Regions from separate parts of the uncultured Holdemanella sp. genome, predicted to be linked through region 2. Evidence: a T-box and tRNA genes for the amino acid it is inferred to sense, from the RefSeq annotation. Region 2 holds a T-box; the other holds one or more tRNA genes.

Region 1 (12,869 bases), on a different contig from region 2:
GAATTCACTGGAACGGTGGGACATCTCCATAACGCTCATTCCACTATTATGAGCGTCTAACATTTCGCTTGCAGCTTTTTTTAATACCCATTCTGGTAAGCATGCGGGACCGGCACTAAAGTTATATACACGTGTCATATTGTTACCTCGGTGAAAATAGTTCCACCTTTCCTTTCTATATGTTTCATGATTATACATTTGTTTACATTTAATTTCAATACATTTGTTCATAAAATAAATTCAAGTGTATTCAAAATTGAAACAAATCATTTAACAAAAGCTTAACAGAACCATTTTTTTGTTTAACAAACATGCATTATGATATGTGTGTCAAAAGAAAAGAGGACAAGGAAAATATGAATAAGTTTTTAAAGGGTGCAATCGTCGTAGGATTATCTGCAGCTATGGTAGGATGCAGTTCAGGTACTACTGCATCAGATGACAGCGAGTCAAAAGGGAAAAGTTTAAGTGGAACAATTACAGCCGCAGGTTCAAGTGCATTGAAACCATTGGTTGATGTTGCAGCTGAACAATTCTCAAACGAAAACCCAGATGTGTCAATTACAGTCGATGCTGGTGGTTCAGGAGAAGGTTTAAAACAGGTAGCTGATAAAACAGTTACACTAGGAAATTCGGATGTTGCAGCCGAAGAAAAATTAGACAAGGATCAAGCTAAAGATTTAGTGGATCACCAAGTTTGTGTTGTAACAATGGCTCCAATCGTAAATAAAGATGTTGGTGTTAAAGATTTAACAAAACAACAATTAATTGACATCTTCACAGGAAAAACAACGAACTGGAAAGATGTTGGTGGACCAGATGAAGATATCGTCTTAGTAACTCGTCCAACTTCATCAGGAACAAGAGCCACATTCCAAAAATATGCGTTAGATGGAAATGAAGAAGCTAGCAACGCTTCAATGGAAACAGATGATTCTGGTGTATTGTTACAAAATGTAACTGATACAAAGGGTGCCATTGGTTATGTAGCATTATCTTACTTGGTAGACAATGACGATGTAGATACAATCGCAATTGATGGTGTTGAACCAACATTAGAAAATACGTATAGTGGTGACTACAAAGTTTGGACATTTGAACACATGTATACAAATGGAGAACCAGACGAAGCAACAAAAGCATTCTTAGATTATATCATGGGTGAAAAATTCGGTAAGAAAATGGAATCATTAGGTTATGGTGTTTCTAGTAAAATGGAAAAAACAGATCACTAATTACTAGTTCTTTAACGGACATTGAAATACATGTCCGTTATTCATTTAGTTTGGAGGAATTTGATGAGTTGTAAAAGCATGTTTTGTAAAGAATATTTCTGGCAGATTCTTGTAACAATTGGTGGACTGTTCGTAATATTCGTAACTTTATTGATTGGAGCCTTTCTGGTTTACAAAGGTTCGGATACATTTTTTAAATTTCATCACACTTTAGGAGAATTTCTTGGCAGTGCTAACTTTGCACCTATGGATAATGCCAGTTCAAAAGGACATGTAGGAGCCTTGATCTTTATTGTTGGATCATTATGTGTTTGTGGTTTAGCTTTGTTGATTGCCACACCATTTGCGTTAGGATCATCTATTTTTATGACAGAAATTTCACCTAAGTTTGGTGAAAAATTCTATCGTCCTATGGTTGAAATCTTTGCCGGAATTCCTAGTGTTGTTTATGGATGGGTCGGATTAACGGTCTTGATTCCGTTCTTAAAGAAAGTATTTGATTTGCAGGTAGGACACTCCATACTTGCAGCAAGTTTAGTTTTATCTATTATGATTTTTCCATCGATTACCAGTGTTGCCAGTGATGCGATTCGAGCTGTTTCAAAAGAAACACGAATGGCTGCTTATGGACTTGGCTCAACACGCTGGCAAACGATATATCGTGTCGTAATTCCTGCAGCATTACCAGGTGTGATTTCAGGTATTGTATTAGGACTTGCAAGAGCGTTTGGTGAGGCTTTAGCCGTTGCGATGGTTATAGGTCAAACAACAGCTTTACCAACTAGTATTTTTTCCACTTCAAAAACACTAACAACTGAAATTGCAGCACAAATGGGAAATGCGATGGAAGGTGGAGAGATGAAGGCAGCTTTATGGACAATGGCCTTGTTGCTGTTCTTGATTTCGTTATTGTTTATTACTATTATTCATAAGTTTTCAAAAGCGAAAGGAGAATAAAGATGGATTCTAAAATCAAAAGGGCAAAAATGGTTGATCAGTTTATGACAATCATTTTCTATGGTATTGCCTTGTTCTTCTTCCTACTTCTAGTAGGTTTTGCCGGAAAAGTTATTATTGGGGGATTATTAGGTGCAAAACCAGAAATGTTTGGTTTCACAAGATCTGGAAGTATTGGAAACCAAGTCTTTAACACTATTTACTTAGTATTTATTTCATTACTTGTATCCGTTCCGATTGGAGTATTAGCCGGTATTTATTTGGCTATGTATGCCAAACCAGGTCTTGTGACACGCTTTTTAAGAACATGTATTGAAACATTGTCTTCTTTACCAAGCATCGTTGTAGGTTTGTTTGGATATTTGATTTTCTTAGTTGTTATTGGGTTATCAAAAAGTTTATTAGCAGGAGCCTTGTCTATTTCCATTCTAAGTTTACCTTTGATCACAACCACCACAGAAGATGCAATAAAAGGTTTGCCAGAAGGGTATTATCAAGGAAGTATGGGACTTGGAGCTACAAAGTGGCAAACGATATTTCATGTACTATTGCCTGCATGTCTATCACGTATTATGACTGGAGTCATTTTAGCGGCTGGTCGTGGCTTTGGTGAAGCTGCTGTATTACTTTATACAACTGGTTCAGGAAGCGATTTACGTTGGAATAACTTTAGCTTTACTTCTCCAACATCACCAATTAATGTACTTAGACCAGCTGAAACATTATCTATTCAAATTTGGAACTTACAAACAAACGGACAAGATAGAGCACTAGCAAATCTATCAAGTGCTGTATTAATGATTTTAGTATTAGCATTTAGTATTGGTGCGAATGTCTGGTCAAGACATATCTCTAAAAAGCAAGCTGGATTAGAGAAATAGAAAGGTTAAGTATGAATAATAAATTTACAGTCAATGATCTAAATTTATATTACGGTGATTTTCATGCCTTAAAAAATATAAATTTAGATATTAAAGAAAAAGAAATAACAGCATTTATTGGTCCTTCTGGATGTGGTAAATCGACATTTTTAAAAACGTTGAATCGTATGAATGACTTGGTTGAAAGTGCAAAGATTACAGGAGATATTTGTCTAGATGGTACGGATATCTACAAGAATATGGATGCAATCGAATTAAGACGTAGAGTTGGAATGGTATTTCAACAGCCAAATCCATTTCCAAAAAGTATTTATGATAATATTGCGTATGGTCCAAGAATTTTTGGAATCAAAAAGAAAAGCGAACTGGATGAAATTGTAGAAAGAAGCTTAAGACAAGCTGCCATTTGGGATGAAGTAAAAGATCGTTTACATAAATCTGCATTAGGAATGTCAGGTGGACAGCAGCAACGTTTATGCATTGCAAGAGCTTTAGCTATGCAGCCGGAAGTTTTATTGATGGATGAACCTACAAGTGCTTTAGATCCAATTTCAACTAGTAAGATTGAAGAATTGACTTTAGAATTGAAAAAAGATTATACAATCGTTATCGTTACACATAATATGCAGCAAGCTATGCGTATTAGTGATAAAACAGCCTTCTTCTTATTGGGGGATCTAATTGAGTATAGTGATACGGAAACATTGTTCTCTACACCAAAAGAAAAGAAAACGGAAGACTATATTACAGGGAGGTTTGGATAATGGTTTTACCTACAAAGTTTTTAAAACAAACAAGACAGTTAGAATTGACTATGACACAAATGTCTCAAGACTGTTTAAAAGGATTATGGTTTTGCAAACACGCTATTTTAGATGGAAACAAAACTTTAGTTCAAGATGTTTCGCAAATGCATGAAGAAGTGAGTGAACAAGGAAGAGAGGCAGAACAAATTTGCATGAAGATCCTTCTTCTTCAACATCCTGTTGCTAAAGACTTACGTCGTATTACGGTAGCTACAAATACGATTCGTGATTTAACACGTATTATGGATCAGGAAAAAGAAGTTTCCGAACTTATTTGTGCATTGAATATGGAAGATTTAGTTGTGGATGACTGTATTAAACAACAATTCACGATTGCCAAAGAAATGGTTACACTTGCGATTGAAGCCTTTATTCAAAAGGATGAAAAAGCGGCTGATCAAGTGATTAAAATGGATGATCAAGCGGATGCACAATATGAAAAGGCAAAAGAGGTCTATGTTGATTTACTAGCTAAAAAAGAACATGATACAGGAACTTTAGTGGATGTATTACTAGTTGGTAAATATTTAGAGAGAATTTGTGATCATTGTGTAAATATTGGTAAATGGGTTCTTTATCAAAAATTGGGTATTTTTGAAGAAATTGAATAAAACAAAAAAGCTGTAAGCAATGTGCTTACAGCGTATTTTTTTATTTGGTGGAGCGTATCGGGATCGAACCGATGACCCCCTGCGTGCAAGGCAGGTGCTCTCCCAGCTGAGCTAACACCCCAAATGCTTTATAATATTACCTAATTTTTTTGGAAAATACAAGCTTTTTTTGATAAAATTAGATTATGAAAAAGAAATGGACATGGATCATCATATTATGTATATTCAATTTCAGTTTAATAGGCTTTATTTTAACGCACCCCGCGCCAAATTTGAAAGAAGCGACAAAGGTTGTAAAGAATGTTTCTACAAAAAAACAAGAAGATAAAAAGTCATTTACATTTGTAGGCGTAGGAGATAATTTATATCATGAAGCAATGTATTGGTATCAAAACTACAGAAATGGATACTATGATTTTGATTCTTATTATGAAATGACGAATAAATATACACAAAATGCGGATTTGGCATACATTAACTTTGAAACACTATGCATTGGAGAATCGTATGGATTGAGTGGATATCCAACTTTTAATGGACCTACAGAAATTCTGTCTTCAGTCAATAAAGCAGGATTTGATTGGTGGAGTTTAAGTTCAAATCATTCTTTAGATAGAGGAGCTGATGGTTTATTAGCACAGATTGATTTGATTCATAATGAATATCCAAATGTGATTACTACGGGTTCACATATTTCACAAGAAGATAAAAATCGTGCTTTAGTGAAGGAAATCAATGGAATCAAAGTTGGCTTTTTAGGTTATACATATGGATTGAATGGCTTTAGTTTGCCTGAAGATAAGCCATGGCTTGTAGATTTGATTGATAAAGATCAAATAAAACAGGATATGGAAGCATTAAATAAAGTAAGTGATGTTCAGATGGTTTCTATGCATTGGGGAAATGAGTATCAAACAGAACCTACTCAAGAGCAAGAAGATTTAGCAAATTATTTAAATGAACTTGGAGTTGAAGTAGTAATTGGTTCACATCCGCATGTGATAGAACCAGCAAAAATTATTAAAGGAAAAAATCAAAATACACTAGTATATTATTCTTTGGGAAACTATACGAGTGCACAAGATATGGATATAACGATGGTTGGGGGTATGGCTAGTTTTACTTTAAACTATGATCCAGATACAAAGACCACATCTTTTACAGATACAAAGTTTATTCCATTGATTACGTGGTTTGATACTGGATTTAATGACTGGAAAACTTATATGATTGATGATTATAATGATTCAATCGCGTCAACGCATAGATTGTCATCAGAATATGATTTATCAAAAGAATGGGTACAGCAGTTTGTGCAATCGGTTATGCAGAATCCAGATGGAATTGAGGTGGTATTAGAGTGAGTCAAAATCAAAAAACAATAGCTGAGAATCGTAAAGCAAGACATGAATATGAATTGTATGATCGATTTGAAGCTGGATTAGTACTTCTGGGGACAGAAATTAAAAGTATTCGAAGAGGGAAGGTACAATTAAAGGATAGTTATATCAGTTTTCAAAAAGGGGAAGCCTTCATTAAAGGCATGCATATTTCTCCTTATGAATTTGGAAACCGATTTAATCATGATGAAATGCGTGATCGCAAGCTTTTGATGCATAAGCAAGAGATTCAAAAATTAGAACAATCGGCTCGTGTTAAAGGATATACGGTTGTACCAGTAAGAATTTATTTATATAAAGGATTGGCTAAGCTTGAAATAGCTTTGGCGAAAGGTAAAAATCTTCATGATAAGCGTGAATCTCAAAAGGCGAAAGATGCGCAAAGAGAGATTCAAAAGGCCTTGAAAAATCAGTATTAATAGATTATACTGATGTTCCTTGGGGATGTTCAGGCATTCGATGAGTAAATGTTTGGATTCAGCCACAGCCACGAAGGATACGTGTAATAACCAACTTAAATTAATTGCTAAAAATAAACTTGCTAATGTATTTGGTATGAACCAAAGCATGGCTTTCGCTGCTTAATTTTATTGCCTACGTTTGGCTTCGCAGCCCCTTTCTGAAATTTCGCTTTCTTATTTCAGACTGAGTGTTAAAGAAAAGAAGATAGAAATAAGTATTGGCTAGCTGCTTATTTTGAATCAACTATAGCTAACCCAAAAGAATTTTTGTTTCCATCCAAAACTTTTGGATAACTAGATGGAAAAAGCTGTAAACGCTGTCTCGTGGGACTTTGCTTAGACAGGAGTTCGATTCTCCTCATCTCCACCAAAGACAATTAACGCCTAATATGGGCGTTTTTTTCTTATCTTCAAATATTTTTGCAAACAATATATAATGAATATGAAAGAAGGTAAATTTACATATGAGAATTGCAGTCAGTTATAAAGATGGAGAAGTGTTCCAACATTTTGGTCATAGCTCAGAATTTAAAATCTATGAAACAGATCATAATAAAATTATTAAGAGTGAAGTAATCACAATCGAAGGACATGGGCATGTTGGTGTTTCAAATGCATTGAAAGAACAAAATGTAAACATTGTACTTTGTGGTGGCATTGGACAAGGGGCTAAAACTGCATTGGCTGGTTTTGGAATCCATTCGTTTGGTGGTGTAACCGGAAATGCGGATGAGGCTGTTAAGAAATATTTAAGTGGAAAGCTTGAATTTACAACTGATGTGACTTGTACAAAACATGAATCTGGTGAAAACCATTCTTGTGGTGGACATTGCCATTAAAAATTCTTGAGTTTTTCTTTTGACACACCTCGTATTTCGGTCTATAATCTAGGCAACAATAGTGATAAGGATACGAATGCATTCTGTTCAAATGTAGAGAGAGTGTGGTTGGTGAAAGCACTTTGCGAAGGTATGTATTTACTCCCTTTGAATTGCCCTTGAAAAAGTGTGCCGTAATTCTTGCGTTAAAAGGTTTGAGGTGTATACAGTAATTGTATAAACAAAGGTGGTACCGCGTGCGACAGACGTCCTTTGATGGCTGTCGCTTTTTATATGGAAAAATGGAGGAAAGTAAAATGGAATTAGTTAATGTATTAGAAGATGAACATTTATCTATGTTGAACCACTCATGTGCTCATATGATGGCTCAAGCTGTTAAGCGTTTATATCCAAATGCTAAATTCTGGGTAGGACCTGTTATTTCTGAAGGTTTCTACTATGATATGGATTTAGGAGATGTAAAATTAAAAGAAGAGGATTTGGCAAAAATCGAAAAAGAAATGAAGAAAATTGCCAAAGACGGAAAGAGAATTGTTCGTGAAGAAATCTCTAAAGAAGATGCTTTAGAAATGTTCAAGGATGATCCTTATAAAGTCGATTTGATCAATGGATTAGAAGATGGAAATATCACAATCTATCGTCAAGGTGAATTTGCGGACTTATGTCGTGGACCTCACGTTGAAACTGTTAAGATGTGTAAAAACTTTAAATTATTGAAACATTCTGGTGCTTACTGGAAAGGTGATGCTAACAATAAAATGCTTCAACGTGTTTATGGTATCTGCTTTGACACAAAAGAAGAGTTGGAAGCACATCTAGAAGCTTTAGAAGAAGCTAAAAAACGTGATCACAAGAAGTTAGGAAAAGAAATGGGATTGTTTACAATTAGTGAATATGCGCCTGGTATGCCAATCTTCTTGCCAGATGGAATGATTTTACGTAATATTTTGGAACAATACTGGTATCAAGAACACGCAAAAGAAGGATACCAATTCATTAAAACTCCTATTATGATGTCAAAAGAATTATGGGAATTGAGTGGACACTGGGATCATTATAAAGATAACATGTACACTTCAATGGTAGATGATCGTGAATTTGCAATCAAACCAATGAATTGTCCAGGAGCTTTATTAGTATATAACTCAACTTTACACTCATATAAAGACTTACCATTGCGTTTAGGAGAACTAGGACAAGTACACCGTCACGAAGCAAGTGGTGCATTGAATGGGTTGTTCCGTGTACGTACATTTACACAAGATGATGCTCACTTGTTTGTAACTCCTGATCAATTGGAAGAAGAGGTTAAGAAAGTATTACAATTGGTAGATCGTATCTATTCAGTATTTGGTTTACCATATGAAATTGAATTATCAACTCGTCCAGAAAGTGGATATATTGGTTCAGAAGAAATTTGGGATGCTTCAGAAAAAGCATTGGCACAAGCTTGTGTTCATGCAGGTAAAGAATATAAAGTGAATCCTGGAGATGGTGCATTCTATGGACCTAAATTGGATATCCATATTAAAGATAGCTTAGGACGTGTATGGCAATGTGGTACTGTACAGCTAGATATGAATTTGCCAGAAAGATTCGAATGTAAATATGTAGATGCAGATGGAACAAAGAAAACTCCAATTATGTTACACCGTGTAGTTTATGGATCAGTTGAACGTTTCATTGGTATCTTGATTGAACACTTTGGTGGACACTTCCCATTATGGTTAGCGCCACGTCAATTTGTTGTGATTCCAGTACACCACGAAAAACATGTTGAATATGCAAATAAAGTATGTGATGCATTAACAGCTTTAGGAATGCGTGCTACAGTAGATTCTCGTAACGAAAAATTAGGTTACCGTGTTCGTGAGGCACAGCTAAAAAAGGTTACTTACCAAATTGTAGTTGGTGATGGAGAACAAGAAAACAACACAATTACAATTCGTCAGAGTGGTAAAAAAGATAGTGTTACATTGTCATTAGATGAAGCTTTAGCTAAATTTAAAGCGGAAGTAGACAATAAAACATTGTTTGGAAAGTAAGAGTTTAGAGGTCAAAAATTGACCTCTAAATTTTTTTGTATTTTTTTAAAAAATTTGCTTGCAATAAATTTTTATCCATGTTATTATAAACGGGCGTTACGGATAACGTAGGTTGTTCTAAAAAATAAGTATCTGGAAATATTCTTGGAGAAGTACTCAAGTGGCTGAAGAGGTGCCCCTGCTAAGGGTATAGGTCGGGAAACTGGCGCGAGAGTTCAAATCTCTCCTTCTCCGCCATCTTATTTTTGGAAAATTATGGTCCAGTGGTGTAGTGGTTAACATGCCTCCCTGTCACGGAGGAGATCGTGGGTTCGAGTCCCATCTGGACCGCCATTCATGCAGATGTAGTTCAATGGTAGAACACAGCCTTGCCAAGGCTGATACGGGGGTTCAATTCCCCTCATCTGCTCCATTTAAAATTAAATATTGGTCCAGTGGTGTAGTGGTTAACATGCCTCCCTGTCACGGAGGAGATCGTGGGTTCGAGTCCCATCTGGACCGCCATTTAGAAATTTAAGTCATCTTAGGATGACTTTTTTCTTTGTGTTGACTATTAATTAATTTCTTTGTTTAATAAACTTATGATTATAAATGTAAGTGGAAGAACAGATGTTGTAGCTTATTATATGGATTGGTTTGTGAAACGATGGAATGAAGGCTATTTTGATGTAAGAAATCCTTTTAATCCTAAATTGGTTAGTCGTATTTTTGTATCAGATATTGATATGATTGTATTTTGTACAAAGAATCCTTTGCCATTGGTAGATACAATACATCTATTTTCTGTACCCATCCAGCTACAAGTTACTATCACTGGATACTTTGATGATATTGAATCTCATGTACCAGATAAACGAAAAGTTATTGAATGTGTAAGAGAATTATCAGATTATTTAGGAAAAGAAAATGTGTGTGTTAGATATGATCCGATTCTTTTAAATTCGAAATATAATGTTGATTATCATATTCGTGCATTTAATAAGTTATGCATGATGCTTAATGGATATGTTTCTAAAATGATTGTCTCTTTTGTAGATGATTATAAAAACGTAAGAAATAACCATTTGGATTATCATGAACCATCCAATGAGGAATATCTTACATTAAAAGAAGCTTTTGAAAAGAATGACATAAAAGTAGTTAGTTGTATGGAAAATAAATATCATATTGGTGATAAAAACGATTGCTGCGTCAGCATTAAATATGCTTTTGAAAGAACAGGAAAATTCTATAAAGAATGGAAGGCAAGAGATTGTCATTGTGTAAATATGGTGGATATTGGTGCATATAATTCATGTTTACATGGTTGTAAGTATTGTTATGCAAATTTTGATTCAAAACAAATTATGTCAAATTATAAGATGCATGATCCAAAGTCTAGTTTATTGATTGGACAATTGAGCTTCGATGATCAAATTAAAGTACGAAGAAAATAAAAAGAGTGAAGCTAGTTTTGCTTCACTCATTAATTTTGTATAGATTTTTGTTAATTCTTCTTTTTCATCATCAGTCATTTTTCTTTCGGTCGCATCATGACTATCCAATGTTCCTTCATGGCCATCAATCACTTTTCCATTCTTTATGACAAGAACTAATGGAACATATAAAGTTAAAATACCTTCATCATTATTTGACATATAATCTTGAATATATGGCTCAATAATTGTTTTTTGATCATCTGTATAAAGACGATTCTTTTTGTCATCTCTAACCTTTACATATTGAATATCAATACCATTTTTTTGGGCTACTTTCTTTAGAACAGGTTTAGCCTCCTTACACCAAGGACAACTCGAATATCCAAAATACAATACGCCTGATTTTTCTTTTGTGAAATATTGAATGGCTTCATCAAAACTAATTTCATTAAATTTAGTATTTGAGTCATCTTTTGAATTGCATGTTTCTTCTTCACTTGTTACATCACAAGCTTTTTTTGAAGTTGAGCTTGTGGGCTTTATTTGAGCTTGACAAGCGCATAAAGTAAGACTTAAAAGTATAAGTAATAATTTCTTCATAAATTTAATATACAAATAAAAAAATCAAATGTAAAGAAAAAAACTTCGATTTCTCGAAGCTTAAAATTCTTAGTGGGGCGGCTGACGCGATTCGAACGCGCGCGTGACGGAGCCACAATCCGCTGTGTTAACCAACTTCACCACAACCGCCATGTCTGCTTGACGCTTAAATAATATACCATGTGATTGAGAACTTTGCAAGTAAAATAATTAAATAAATTGAAAAAAGTGTAATTTTTTTCGTATAAGAGTATATGAAGGTAAAAGAGATGGAAGTGGAGCAACGCCCACGAGAAAAAGCGTTGCGCTATGGTTTAGAATCATTGAGCGATTTAGAGCTCGTTGCTTTGATTCTACAAAGTGGAAATAAAAATCGTTCCGTATTTGAAATCGCATCCGATGTATTGAAAGAAAGTGAAGGTTTATCAAAATTAATGCAGATGCATGTAAATACATTGATGCAAATTCAAGGAATTCGAGAAGTAAAGGCTTTACAACTTTTGGCAAGTGTTGAATTGAGTAAGCGTGTTATTAAATCAAAGGTATATCATGCCTCTATTTTAAAGCCGGAAGATGTAATTGAATGGTTTGAGTTTGAATATGGTGTTTTGCAACAAGAATGTTTTATCGCTTTATATTTAGATACAAAAAGTAAATTGATTGCTCATCGTGTCCTGTTTAAAGGAACATTGAATGAGAGTACAGTTCATCCTCGTGAAGTATTTAAAGAAGCATTTTTGCAAAATGCGAATTCAGTACTAATTGCACACAATCATCCTTCAGGAGATTGTACACCATCCCAAGCCGATTTTGAAGTTACATATAAAATGGTTCATGTGGCAATAACTATGGGTGTTCATTTAGTGGACCATATTATTGTAGGACAAAATCAATATTATTCATTTAAAGAGCACAAATATCTCGATTGAAAGAAGGAAGGTTTATCGCTATAATATAAGTTAGTTTGGGGGATATTATGCGTAAATTTACTCGAATTCAAAAAAGATTACTTACGATTATTGTCGTTTTATGTATATTGGCATGTGCAATGTTTGGTTTAAGGCAAAATTCAATCACAAATATTGGTTATAGTGCTTGGACTTATTTGAAGTATGGTTTGATTCAATATCCGTTATCTTCTATCGGAAATGCTATAAATGATTTTTCAAATCTTTGGCATGCTTATGATGATAATGAATATTTATCCAAACAGTTAGCCGAACAAAAGAATTATCAAACCGCATATGAAGATGAAAAAAATAAAAATAAACAACTTGAAGCATTACTCGATATGAAAGGTGGACTAGGAGATGCTAAAACGATTAGCGTATCTGTCTTAGAACGTTCAAGTGAATCTTGGCTTCAAACGGTAACTATTTCTGCAGGTAAAAAACAAGGGGTAGAAAAAAATATGCTTGTGGCTACAAGTGATGGTGCTATTGGTTTAGTTGATAGTGTGCAAACACTAACAAGTACTGTTCAATTACTAACCAGTCAGCATTTAAACAATGATATAGCGATAAAAATGTCTCTAGAAGATGGATCAAGTGTAGAAGGAGTTCTACAATCGTATGATACAGATAAGAAGGCGTATCGTGTTTCGTTGTTTGACAATG
Region 2 (12,869 bases):
GTGTCCGTATCCACCGGCAACATCGGCTAAAGCACTTCCTAAGCCTCCAATCAAGAAGCTTTCAAAAGGGTTTAAAAAGCTAGCGAATAATAGGATGAATCCATCTCCTAGATTGAAATATCCATCTAATGCGTTTGGTACTTTGATGAACATGGTTGCGACAAATACTAAGGCCATTCCTAGTCCTGTTAGTATGATTTCATAAGTCTGTTTATTTTTCATAATCATTTCCTTCTTTCTTTCAACTTAATGACTATTATACTTGTTTCTGTATTTAAAAAAATATACAATAATAAAAAATTAATAGGGGACAGTTTATGAAAAAATATGAAGTTATTTATAACACATATAAGGAGTCGATTCTTTCGGGTATTTTGAAATATGGAGATCGCGTTGATTCCATTCGTGAATGTGTAAAGAAGATGCATGTATCGAAAACGACTGTTGAAACGGCTTATAATAAGCTTGTTTTAGATGGATTTATTTCGAGTCAGGAAAAGATTGGATATGTGGTGAGTATGAATTCAGAGCGTATTTTATTGCATCATGAAATCTTGGATTATTCGTCAAATCATAAAGAGAAGGTGTATGACTATGACTTTCGCATTCAGTCTGTGTCGTTTGATTCTTTTGAGACAACGATTTGGAAACGTTATATCAAGAATGTTTTAAATGATAAGAAGTTGATGTCAAGTTATGGTTTAGCTCAAGGTGAATATGGTTTAAGGCAGGCTTTATGCAAATATGTATACCAAAATCGAAATATTCTGTGCTTTCCTGAGCAGATGGTGATTGGTTCAAACTATCAATCGTTGTTATATATCTTTTGTGGAATGTTGGATAAGAATAAGAAGATTGGTTTAAGTACACTTGTGGATGAGCAGGCTAAACAAGTTTTCTTATCGTATGGATTTCATGTGGAGTACTTGCGCCCTGAACATTTTATTGAGGATATTTGCGATAGAGAAGTAGATATTGTATATGTAAATACAACTTGTTTCACAAAAAATCGTCAGTCAATGAGTGAGAGAATTCGAAAGAATCTTATGGATATGAAAAATATCTTGATATTGGAAGATGATTATAATGGTGAATTGGTGTATGCTTCTAAAATCAAGACGAGTTTGTGTTCTAAAAACAAGAATGTAATATATTTTTCTTCCTTTTCTCGTCTTTTACTTCCAAGTCTTCGTATTGGATATATGATTTTAAATGAAGAATATACAAAGAAGTATAGTGCTTCATTTTTTGGTCCTACGGCTAGTAAATTGGAGCAGATTGCGTTTACGCAATATATTGTGGATGGTTATCTTCAAAAGCATTTAAGAAAATTGGTTCGTGAATATAAGGAGAAGCATTTATATTTAAAGAATTTATTAGATCAGTATATTTCTTGTCCTGTTATTTTGGATGAAACGTATATGGCTTATTGGCTGGATTTAGATGTTGATTTGAATCGTTTTAATTCTTTGTGTGAAGCTAATTCCATAGGTTTGAGTTGTTCAAATGAGAGAATTGGTTTATCTTTTGCGTCGATGGATAAAGAATTGATGGCTAGTGGTGTGTTTCGTCTTGCAGAATTGTTGAAAGAGTGTTAAAATTTTATCGATTCGACAGTGAAGAAGATAAGTAGGAAGTAATTTTCTTGTTTAGAGAGAGGGCGTCTTGGTGAAAGCCTTTCATGGATTTATTTTTGAAGCTACTTTGGAGTTGAAACGTAGTCGGCGTTAACGAGTAAATTGAGGGCATTTTCTATTTTGGAAAATGAACTAGGATGGTACCGCGTAATTATACGTTCCTAGAAATAGGAGCGTTTTTTTATTGGAGGAAAGAAAGATGAAACAATTAACAGGTAATCAGATTCGTCAGATGTTCTTGGATTATTTCAAATCCAAAGGACATATGATTGAACCAGGCGCAAGCTTGATCCCTCACAATGATCCAACTTTATTGTGGATTAATGCGGGTGTTGCGGCTTTGAAAAAATATTTTGATGGTAGTGAAAAACCAGCTTCAAATCGTATTGCGAATGCACAGAAATCAATTCGTACAAACGATATTGAAAATGTTGGGCGTACAGCTCGTCACCACACATTCTTTGAAATGTTAGGAAACTTCTCGATTGGAGATTATTTCAAAGATGAAGCTATTCAATTCGCATGGGAATTCTTAACCAGCGAAGAATGGATGGGTATTGATAAGGAAAAATTGTATGTTTCTGTATATACAGATGATGCGCGTGCATATGAAGTATGGACTACAATTTGTGGCGTAGATCCTAGCCATATTTTAAAGACAGATGATAACTTCTGGGAAATTGGGAAGGGACCTGGTGGACCTGACAGTGAAATTTTCTTTGATCGTGGAGAAAAATATGATCCTGAAGGATTAGGAGAAAAATTATTCTTTGATGAAATGGAAAATGATCGTTATGTAGAAGTATGGAATGTCGTATTCTCTCAATATGATTGTGATCCAAGTGTTGATCGTAAAGATTATAAGGAACTTCCTCAAAAGAATATTGATACAGGTATGGGTCTTGAGCGTTTGGTTGCCTTAGTTCAGGATGGAGAAACAAACTTCGATACAGATTTGTTCTTGCCTATTATTCGTGCCACTGAAGCTATGGCTAAACATCCTTATGAAGGTGAATACAAGATGGCATACCGTGTAATTGCTGACCACGTTCGTACAGTAACTTTTGCGTTGAGTGATGGGGCTAACTTCTCAAATAGTGGTCGTGGATATGTACTTCGTCGTGTACTTCGTCGTGCGGTTCGTTATGGTTTAAAATTAGGTTTAGATGAACCATTCTTATATAAATTAGTTCCTGTTGTTGCGGATTTAATGAAGGATTTCTATCCTTACTTACAAGAGCATGTTGAATTCAACCAAAAATTGATTAAGGTTGAAGAAGAAACTTTCAAAAAGACTTTAAAGGTTGGTCAGGCTTTATTGGATGAAGAAATCAGCAAGGCTAAAGATGGTAAGTTGAGTGGTGAAGTTGTCTTTAAATTGTATGATACTTATGGATTCCCATTTGAATTAACACAAGAAATTGCCGAGGAAAGTGGAATTAGTGTAAGTCATGATGATTTTGATGCCCAGATGAACAAACAAAAAGAGCGTGCTCGTAATGCGCGTAATGTAAAGGATTCTTTTGCATCTCAAAATGAAGAGTTGATGAACTTCAACGAGCCAAGTGAATTTATTGGTTATGATCACTTAACTTGTGATGGTAAGATCATTGCGTTATTTAATGCTGAGGGTAAAATGGTTGATTCTTTAGAAGATGAAGGAATGATCATTTTAGATGAAACTTGTTTCTATGCAGAAAGTGGTGGACAGGTTGCCGATAAAGGAACATTTAGTGCGGATGGTGTAGAAGTAGATGTATTGGATGTTCAAAAGACGCGTAATAAACAACATATCCATACAGTTAAAATCAATAGTGGTGTATTAGAAAAGGGTATGTCTTTACATGGTGAAGTGAATGTCAAAGACCGTTTGGCAACTACGGCTAACCATTCTTGTACACACTTGTTGCAGTCTGCTTTAGTTAAAGTATTGGGGGATCATATTCATCAGGCTGGATCTTTTAACTGTCCTGAATACTTGCGTTTTGACTTCAATCATTATGAAAAAGTGACAGCTGAACAATTGGCTGAAGTAGAACGTATTGTCAATGAATATATTAGTGCAGCTTATCCAGTTACTAAAGAAGTAATGCCTATTGAAGAGGCTAAAAAGTCGGGTGCAACTGCATTGTTTGATGAAAAGTATGGAGATACGGTTCGTGTTGTCACAATGGGTGATGTATCTAAGGAATTCTGTGCTGGATGTCATGTAGAAAATACGGCTCAAATTGGTTTATGTAAAATCATTAGTGAGGAAAGTATTGGTTCGGATTCTCGTCGTATTACGGCTAAGACGAAGTTTGCGGCTTATGAAGATTTTGCGCAAGAACACAGTATGTTAGAAAATATTGCGGTGAGTGCTAAACAAAAGGGTATTAAGAATATTGATACTAAGGTTGAGGCTGCTTATAAGACTATGCATGATATGCAAAAGGAAATTGATAACTTGAAAAACCAAATCTTTACATTGAAATCAAAAGAATGGGCTACAGAAGCTAAAGACTTTGGTAAAGTCAATGTATTGATCAAGTCTGTTTCTGGAATGGATGCAGGTGCATTAAAAGATATCGTTTCTAACTTAAAGGCTAATGATGACAAGATGGTTGTCTTCTTTGTGAATACAAATGGGGAAAAGGTTGTCTTTGTGTCTGGTGCAGGTAAAGAGGCTGTTAAGGCTGGCGTACATGCGGGTCAGTTAGTTAAGAAGGCTGCTCAAATTTGTTCTGGTAATGGTGGTGGAAAGCCAGATATGGCTCAAGCCGGTGGTAAGGATGCTTCTAAGGTCAATGAAGCTATCAATGCGATCACAGAAGAATTAAAAAATCTATAAAAATAATTAGGGTATGCCATGTGCATATCCTTTTTTGTTTGTCATAAAATTGACATAACGAAACATACATTTTATAATTTTGTATGTATTGAAAGGGTTTTACGTATGAATAATGAACATTGGTATGTGTTATTGACCATTCGTTCTAAGGAAGAAGAGGTATGTAAATATTTGAATGAGAATGATGGTATTTACGCTTTTAGTCCGAAGATGGAGTTTTATCATAGAGTTTCAAAACAGATTCAACAAAGAGCTTTATTTGGTGGGTATGTATTTGTGGTGAGCAAACTTTCTCAAGTTGAAGTGGATGCGATCTTTAAGAAGTTTCCTTTGCAGAGTGTTTTTATTCATGAATTGAAATATGAAGAGGATATTTCCGCTTTAACGGATCGTTATTTGATTCGTATTGAAATGTTTGATGATAAAAAGGTTCTAAGAATGTCGTATGGTGAATTAGTGAATAAAAAAATTCATGTGACTCAAGGTCCACTAAAGAATATGGATGATTATATTGTGAAGTATGATAAGCATAATCGTTTGGCTACATTGAATTTGAATTTCTTGAATCAAATATGGAAAGTTGGAGTTACGATTCCAGAATAGTATAGATATGTTAAAAACATGTCCATATTTTTTGGTAATCCGCAATCAAATACCAGAATAGACTAATAGTTGGCTTTAATAGATATGGGGTTGATAACACTATGAGTGTTTAAAGGTTATCTCTTTCTCAGAGCTAAATTTGTCTAAGGCATATTCTAAATAAATTAATAAGCAAATTAATTTTTAATGAAAATATTGTTTTAAATGGGTCGCTCTCGCCACTTTTGGAATCAATCGGCCTTTTTTTTAGGGCCAAAATTTGCATTTTTTTAAGAATTGTGTATAGTATGAATTGTTGTTTTATTTTTTTGGCAACAATTGCCTCATATTTTATGAGGGTTAAGGGGAAGATTGGAGGGTGTTTTGAACTTTATAAAAGAAGAAAATTTAGAGAATAGTTTAATTAGAAAAGGATTAGTTTCAGGCTTATTGATGTCCACACTAGCATTAACATTACTAACAACGTCATCAGTAATTGGGGAAGAAAGCAAGGTTTATGCCAAGTCAAATGGCAAAGACTCAAATATCTTAATGCGTGTAGATACAAAAAATGGAACGGAAGAATTAAAAGAAGAATTCGAAAAACAGATTCAAGATATCGAGAAAGAATCTCGCAAGAAACAAGATGAGCCGAAGAGCGTTGAAGAAATGATTATGGAACAACCAGACTTATTGAATGATGTACAGTTCATTCAAAATAATTATAATGTTGTTACACAAATCGTTTATTCGAAGCCATCTTTTTCACAATACATTAGTAATGTGAATGCACTTACTGCCTCTGGCGGTGTTTATTATGGACCAAGTGGTAAAGAAACATACTACAACTTAAATATGTCAGGAGTAATCGACATTATGCGTGGTATGGGAAATAATGATGCATACTGGATCCGTGAAGATGGTGCGAAGATGTTGGGGGATTATGTTATTGTTGCAGCCGATTTGAATAAATATCCTAGGGGTACAATTGTAGATACTTCAATAGGAAAGGGAATCGTCTGTGATACTGGAAGTTTTACGCAAAATTCAGATACTCAATTAGATATTGCGACAGACTGGTAATATATATTCGTAAAAAGTAGAAGTGCTTCTACTTTTTTTGTTTTCCATTAAAAAAAGGCATCCGAAGATGCCAAATTCATTTTTCTTTTGGGTTTATTAATTGTTTTTGTATTTTAGAAACAGGGTTGAATGTTGTAAGTCTTTTTGTGTTTATTGTCATACCACTAATCGTTTGGATAAACCACAAGAAGAATAGGATTACAAGAATAGGTATTACACAAGATGTTACGATCATGATGGCTGTTGCTTCCATGAAATTATTTAATGATTGATTAAACATCTTGGTATATTTTTGAGCTGTTGAGGAAAATTTTTCAGCTACTTTTTCAAAGAAATTTTTATTTTCTTTATCCTTCTTGATTTTCTTCTGGATGTTGTTGGCATTATCAATCGTTTCTTGAATACTTGTTTCATAGGTAGCTTCTATTGCTTTAGATAATTTTACACTACAAGGCACGATTAGACACATAGCTATGGCCATAATGCTAATCTTAATACATACAATCCTTAACCAATCCCATTTTATGACATTGTTGACTAGCCATGCCAAACAGAGTAGGGGAATGATGTATTTAAAGGTAACCATACAAGTGAGTGTCAAAGAGTATTTTTCTAAATAGATAGCTCCTAGAACTAATAAGAATTTTGAACTTAAATCCGCTAAGCCATTCGCAATGGGAGTTCCTGTATCTCCTGGTAAAATGGTAATGGCTGTAGAGATGGCAGCACTCGATGCGGCAAGTGTCATGACTGTATTTCTTTTTTCATCTAAATATTGAATGGATTGTTCATGAAACTTAGGTGTTGATGTTTTTTGTGCAACCATATAGAAGCTTGATAAACCAATAAGAATGGGTAAAAGCCATTTTAAAACAGATTTGTACATAATGAGTATTCCTTTCTACATTTCTAATTTTATCACAAATAATGTATAATTGTTTCAAGGAGGATATGACTATGATTTTAATTATTGTTCTAGTTGTTATTTTAGTTTTGTTGGGGTTGTTCTTTATGTCAAGCTACAACAGACTTGTTCGTCTATCGAATAGAGTAGATGAAGGTTTTTCTACAATGGACGTGTATTTGAAGAAACGTTTTGATTTGATTCCTAACTTAGTAGAAACAGTAAAGGGTTATGCAAAACATGAGGCGGATACATTGAGTTCAGTGATTGCACAAAGAAATATGGCAAAAACATCTAAGGATGTTATGGATAGTGAAAATAAAATCACAAATGCTATCCAAGGTATTTTTGCGGTTGCTGAACAATATCCGGATTTAAAGGCAAATACAAATTTTATGGATCTTCAAAATCAATTGAAGCATGTTGAAGAAGATATTGCCAATGCACGTAAATACTACAATGCATTAGTTCGTGAATATAATGATGTGATTATGAGTGTTCCTACAAATATTGTTGCAGGATTATTCCATTTTGAAAAGAAAACGATGTTTGAAGTGGCCAATGCTTCGGAAAGAGAAAATGTTCAAGTTAAATTTTAAGAAGGTCTTGGCCTTCTTATTCGCATTTATTTTATGCTTTGGATGTATCAATGTATATGCGGATAATGGAGGCTATACGATTGATAATTATGCGGTGAATGCCACATATAATTCGAATAATACAATTGATGTCAAAGAAGTAATCGATGTAAATTTTAGTAGTTATCGCCATGGAATCTATCGTAATATTCCAGAAACGATGTATATTAATCGAGATGAAAAGTATAAGTTAAAAATTCAAGATATCAATGTATTAAATGATGAGTATGAAGTAGATAGTGATTCAGGAAATAGAGTGATTCAAATAGGGAGTGCAGACTATACGATCATTGGCCCTCACACCTATACATTAACTTATAAAATTGTAATTCCAGAAGATTATCATTCAGACTTAGATTTTATCTATTATTCTGTACTAGGAAATAACTGGGATACAACAATTAATCATTTTAGTTTTAATGTGCAATTTGAAAAGGCTTTGACAGAAGATGAGATGTCTAATATTGAAGTTTTTAGTGGAAGTCTAGGAAATCAATCCAATGATTTAAATGTTATGCCTATTATTACGTCTACTTCTATTAGTGGAGATGTTTATAATATTGGAGCTAAACAAGCCATTACTCTTTTTGGTAAATTAAGACAAGGCTATTTTGTGGGTGCCAAACAAACTACTTCAAAGATCCCATTTATCTTTTTGGGTTTAGCTATTTTATTTGGCCTATACAGTTTGATTCGTGCTCTTCTTTTAAAGAAAACGCATATCACACCGATTGTAAATTTCTATCCACCAAAAGATATGGATCCAGCTATGGTTGGAACCATTGTCGATGAATCGGTTGACCAAGAAGATTTAATGGCCTTGATTCCATATTGGGCAAGTAAGGGGTATTTAACCATTTCTGAAAAAGAGGATGATTTGGTTCTTACTAAGCAAGAGAATCATGAACCGCCGATTTTAAAACATCAAAAGAAAATTTATAATGGATTGTTTAAAACTAAAAATAGTGTGAAATTATCAAAACTATCAAGTAAGTTTGGTAAGGCTATAGATGATGCCAAAGAAGCTTTGAATAATGAATTTAGTGCTGATAAAAAACTTTCTACTATTGATCATGGCTTTGTGACAACCATTCTTGCCTTGATTTGTATGATTGTATGTATCTTATTTAATACAAGATATAGTATCCTTGATAATTTGATTGAAACCATTTTAGCAACATTTAGCTTTGTGCTTATGATGGTCTTAAATTATTCTGCAGCTGCAATAAATGTATTTAACAAGAGTAAACTTGGTGTATTAAAGAAAATTTTGAGTATTGCGTTTATTTTAATTCTTGCATACTTTATATACCGACAATGTGATTCGATTCTAAGTCTTGTTCCATTTGAATTTATGATGATAGGCATTGTGGTTGTTTCACTACCAATTCTTTTGGTTTCTAAATTTAATGTGGTAAGTAACTACTTCAAAAGTGTAGCTCCTGAGTTATTAGGCTTTAAAGACTTTGTTGAAAAGGCAGAAGTTCCACAATTGGAAAAACTATCTATGGAAAATCCATCCTACTACTATGATGTCATTCCATATGCGATGGTCTTTGGATTATCTGAGATGTGGACAAAGAAATTTAGTACGATTCCTTTGGCACAACCAGATTGGTATGATTCTTATTATTCAGATCCATATACTTCTTATTTCTATTATCGAATGCTTACAAGAAGTATGTATGAACCGATTCATGAGAATTTATTGGATTATCAAACAGAACAAATGAAAAGTACAGCCGATAGCATGGGCTCTAGCTTTGGTGGCTTTTCTGGTGGAGGCGCCGGTGGCGGAGGCGGCGGAAGCTGGTAAGAGATGAATATTTGGGTGATGAGCCCGCGTAACTTGGTAGGTGTTGTGCACCTACCTTTTCGTATTCAATATAAAAAGAAATGGGTAGGCGTACAGGCCTACCTTCAGTATACGGGGGTTTCACCCTAATACATGTTCATTATCATAAAATAAGCATTTAGTTTAATTCTTTTTGAATATTTAAGATAATCTAAAGAAGTTTAAAAAGAAAAAGACGCATAATTCTTATACTTTAAATGGTTCTCTTTCACTAGAAATTGTACGATCCATTGCAAACTTAATTTTGATAAACATGTTTGGGTGGCAGTTGAGATAATGTCTTTGAAAAAAGTGTTCAATTCGTACTAGCATCGTATACGTCGTAAGTTTTAGGTGTAAATTTGCGAAAGGATTGTTAATTTTAGAATAACTTCGGATTCTACACATGAAAGTTCCAACAAAAACAACGTAAGTGTAAGGTGAATATTTAAGATTTTAGAGTGTAATCTAAAGAGGTTTAAAAAGAAAAAGACAGATAATTCTTATACTATAAGTGTTTTCTGTCTTTTAATTTAATGACATTACTTTTCATATATTGTTCTAGAATAAGTTTCTTCATTTTTTCTTCGTTCTCTTATTCTTTTGATTTGATAAGTTGCTTTCACTTCTAATGAATGGCGAGCTTTTCTTAAGCTTCTTGCATGCAGATTGGAGTCAATAAATGCAACGGCAGAATCTTTAGTGTCATTTCTTAAGGCTAAAGGAAAATTTCTTGTTTGAGTATACAAAACATCGACTAAAAGTACATCATTAATGTTTCCGTAGATCATTTCATCAATTTCTTCGATAATATTTAACTTGCCTTTAATGCTATTCCAGTCTTTCTTTTGATTATCATTAATGTTTTGTTTTGTGATTATTCCATTTATACAGTTTTTGTAAAAATCATTGGAACTTAAGAAAGAAGAGATTCCAGTTAAATGTTTAAAATCATCTTTATTAAATTGTATTTCGAACACTTGATTGTCTTCGGTGGTAAGTTCAAAATAATGTCCGACCAATCGACTGTATTTTCTGGCTCCAACAACACATGAATTTATAATTCTTTGTTTTCTCGTATCACTAACTCTCATATATATTTTAACTCCAAAAAAATGGATACAACATTTGTATCCATTTTTGTCTTCACTTAAACTGGTTTCATTCTGACTGCGCAGACTCGTTGTAAAAACAACAATTGGCTGGGTCTGTCAGGCAACCCATGACCTACGACTTTACTGGTTGTCGCCACCCTCGCTGTAATAACAGCACTAGGCTGAGCTTTTTGGACGGCTCAATATCCACAGTTTTTTAAGATGCCAGTTACATCTAAAGACATCACTGCCTTCACTTTTATTGTACCAATTTTAAAAAAATAAGCAACAACAAATGTAGATTATATAAATGCTTAAAATTTCAGGGGGTTCATCAACTTGAATATTTCTTTTCTTTGTTTAGTATACATAGTGATTATTTTGCTTGAAAAAAAAGACTTGGAATTATCCAAGCCTTATTGAGCATTCATCTTTTGACGATATAAGTTACGACGATCTAAAGCTGTTAAACCTTTTTTACGGATACGAATTGCATCTGGCGTAACTTCTACTAATTCATCATCGTTGATCCATTCTAATGCTTCTTCTAGTGAGAAGATTTTTGGTGGAGTTAATAACATAGCTTCATCACGACCACTTGAACGGATAGCAGTTAATTTCTTGTTCTTTAATGGGTTTACATCTAAGTCGATGTTTTTAGAGCTTTGACCAATGATCATACCTTCATAAACTGGTGTTTGTGGAGAAATGAATAACTGACCACGTTCTTGAAGGTTCCACAATGCATAAGTCATTGCTTCACCAGTTTCAGTTGAAATCATAGCACCTTCCATACGTTGTGCGATTTCTCCTTTATATGGTTCATAACCACTGATACGACGAACTAATGTACCTTCACCGTGTGTATCATTGATAAATTCAGATCTAAAACCTAATAGTCCACGAGTCGGTGCTGTATACACGATTTTAACATATCCATTTTCTTCAGACATGTCTTGCATAACACCCTTACGAAGATTTAATTTGTTGATGATGGTTCCTGAATATTCTTCTGGAGCTAAACATACAACTTCTTCGATTGGTTCTACTTTATGTCCATTTTCATCTTTGTGTAGGATAACCTCTGGCTTAGAAACAGCTAGTTCATAACCTTCACGACGCATATTTTCAATTAATACGGAAATATGTAATTCACCACGACCACTAACTTTGAAACAATCAGCTGAATCGGTTGGTTCAACCTTTAATCCAACGTTTACTTCTAGTTCTTTTTCAAGTCTTTCTTTTAAGTTACGACTTGTCACGTACTTACCACTCTGTCCTGCAAATGGACTTGAGTTAACATGGAAGTTCATAGATAGAGTTGGCTCTTCAATTTCAATGTGTTCCATTGGTTCAATGTGATCGGCTGTACAGATTGTATCACCAATACTGATATCTGGCATACCCGCAATAACAACGATATCTCCTGAATGTGCTTCTTGAACACTTGTTCTAGACAATCCTTTGTATACGAATAATTTTGATAAGCTTTCTTTGGCATTCAATCCAGATTGGTTACAACGAATATATTGTTGTCCTTGTTTTAAAACACCTGAATATAAACGTCCAATTCCTAAACGACCAATGTATTCATCGTATGCCAAGGCAGATACTTGCATTTGAAGAGGTTCTTCATCCATATCTGGATATACATCACAATGTTTTAAGATTGTGTCGAATAATGGGTCGATGTTGTCGCTTGGAGTTTTAAGATCGTATTGAACACGTCCTTCTCTAGCTACACCATAAAGGATAGGGAAGTCTAATTGTTCGTCGTTCGCATTTAAGTCTAAGAATAATTCATAAACTTCATCGACAACTTCTTCAGCTCTTTGGTCTTTCTTATCAATCTTGTTGATCAATAGAATTGGTTTTAATCCAATTTCCAAAGCTTTTGATAATACGAAACGAGTTTGAGGCATTGGACCTTCACTAGCATCGACTAATAAGATAACTGTATCTACGGTACGGATAATACGTTCAACTTCACTTGAGAAGTCGGCGTGGCCTGGCGTATCTACAATATTAATTTTTACACCGTTATGAATAACGGAACAGTTTTTAGAATAAATCGTAATTCCACGTTCACGTTCTAGATCGTTTGAGTCCATGATACAGTTAACAACTTCTTCGTTGTCACGGAAAACATCACTTTGTCTTAAAAACGCATCAACTAACGTACTTTTACCGGCATCAACGTGGGCGATAACGGCAATGTTAAGAATTTTTTCTTTATTGGACATACTGTCACTCACTTTCCTGTC

The links. A T-box is a leader RNA that pairs with one kind of tRNA and senses whether it is charged. The one in region 2 lies ahead of alaS (alanine--tRNA ligase), so its partner is inferred to be a tRNA-Ala.
Region 1: it encodes a tRNA-Ala, which carries the amino acid that the T-box ahead of alaS (alanine--tRNA ligase) is inferred to sense. The anticodon was not compared.

The regions. Positions count from the first base shown of each region.
Region 1 is NZ_CATVYQ010000017.1:22,032-34,900, reverse strand. Features, by position in the region: gene serC (3-phosphoserine/phosphohydroxythreonine transaminase) at 1-138, opposite strand, end outside; gene Q3907_RS04735 (phosphate ABC transporter substrate-binding protein) at 357-1,235, shown strand; gene pstC (phosphate ABC transporter permease subunit PstC) at 1,299-2,192, shown strand; gene pstA (phosphate ABC transporter permease PstA) at 2,195-3,073, shown strand; gene pstB (phosphate ABC transporter ATP-binding protein PstB) at 3,085-3,837, shown strand; gene phoU (phosphate signaling complex protein PhoU) at 3,837-4,490, shown strand; tRNA gene Q3907_RS04710 (tRNA-Ala) at 4,536-4,611, opposite strand; gene Q3907_RS04705 (CapA family protein) at 4,676-5,854, shown strand; gene smpB (SsrA-binding protein SmpB) at 5,851-6,309, shown strand; RNA gene ssrA (transfer-messenger RNA) at 6,331-6,721, shown strand; gene Q3907_RS04690 (NifB/NifX family molybdenum-iron cluster-binding protein) at 6,816-7,190, shown strand; gene thrS (threonine--tRNA ligase) at 7,487-9,235, shown strand; tRNA gene Q3907_RS04680 (tRNA-Ser) at 9,382-9,472, shown strand; tRNA gene Q3907_RS04675 (tRNA-Asp) at 9,493-9,568, shown strand; tRNA gene Q3907_RS04670 (tRNA-Gly) at 9,574-9,647, shown strand; tRNA gene Q3907_RS04665 (tRNA-Asp) at 9,664-9,739, shown strand; gene Q3907_RS04660 (DUF1848 family protein) at 9,817-10,671, shown strand; gene Q3907_RS04655 (thioredoxin family protein) at 10,618-11,253, opposite strand; tRNA gene Q3907_RS04650 (tRNA-His) at 11,327-11,403, opposite strand; gene radC (DNA repair protein RadC) at 11,508-12,182, shown strand; gene mreC (rod shape-determining protein MreC) at 12,230-12,869, shown strand, end outside.
Region 2 is NZ_CATVYQ010000018.1:3,057-15,925, reverse strand. Features, by position in the region: gene Q3907_RS04820 (ECF transporter S component) at 1-222, opposite strand, end outside; gene Q3907_RS04815 (PLP-dependent aminotransferase family protein) at 318-1,598, shown strand; T-box leader at 1,608-1,803, shown strand; gene alaS (alanine--tRNA ligase) at 1,837-4,467, shown strand; gene Q3907_RS04805 (transcription termination/antitermination NusG family protein) at 4,573-5,070, shown strand; gene Q3907_RS04800 (hypothetical protein) at 5,434-6,132, shown strand; gene Q3907_RS04795 (hypothetical protein) at 6,209-7,018, opposite strand; gene Q3907_RS04790 (LemA family protein) at 7,090-7,635, shown strand; gene Q3907_RS04785 (DUF2207 domain-containing protein) at 7,616-9,490, shown strand; gene Q3907_RS04780 (PBECR4 domain-containing protein) at 10,051-10,602, opposite strand; gene typA (translational GTPase TypA) at 11,019-12,848, opposite strand.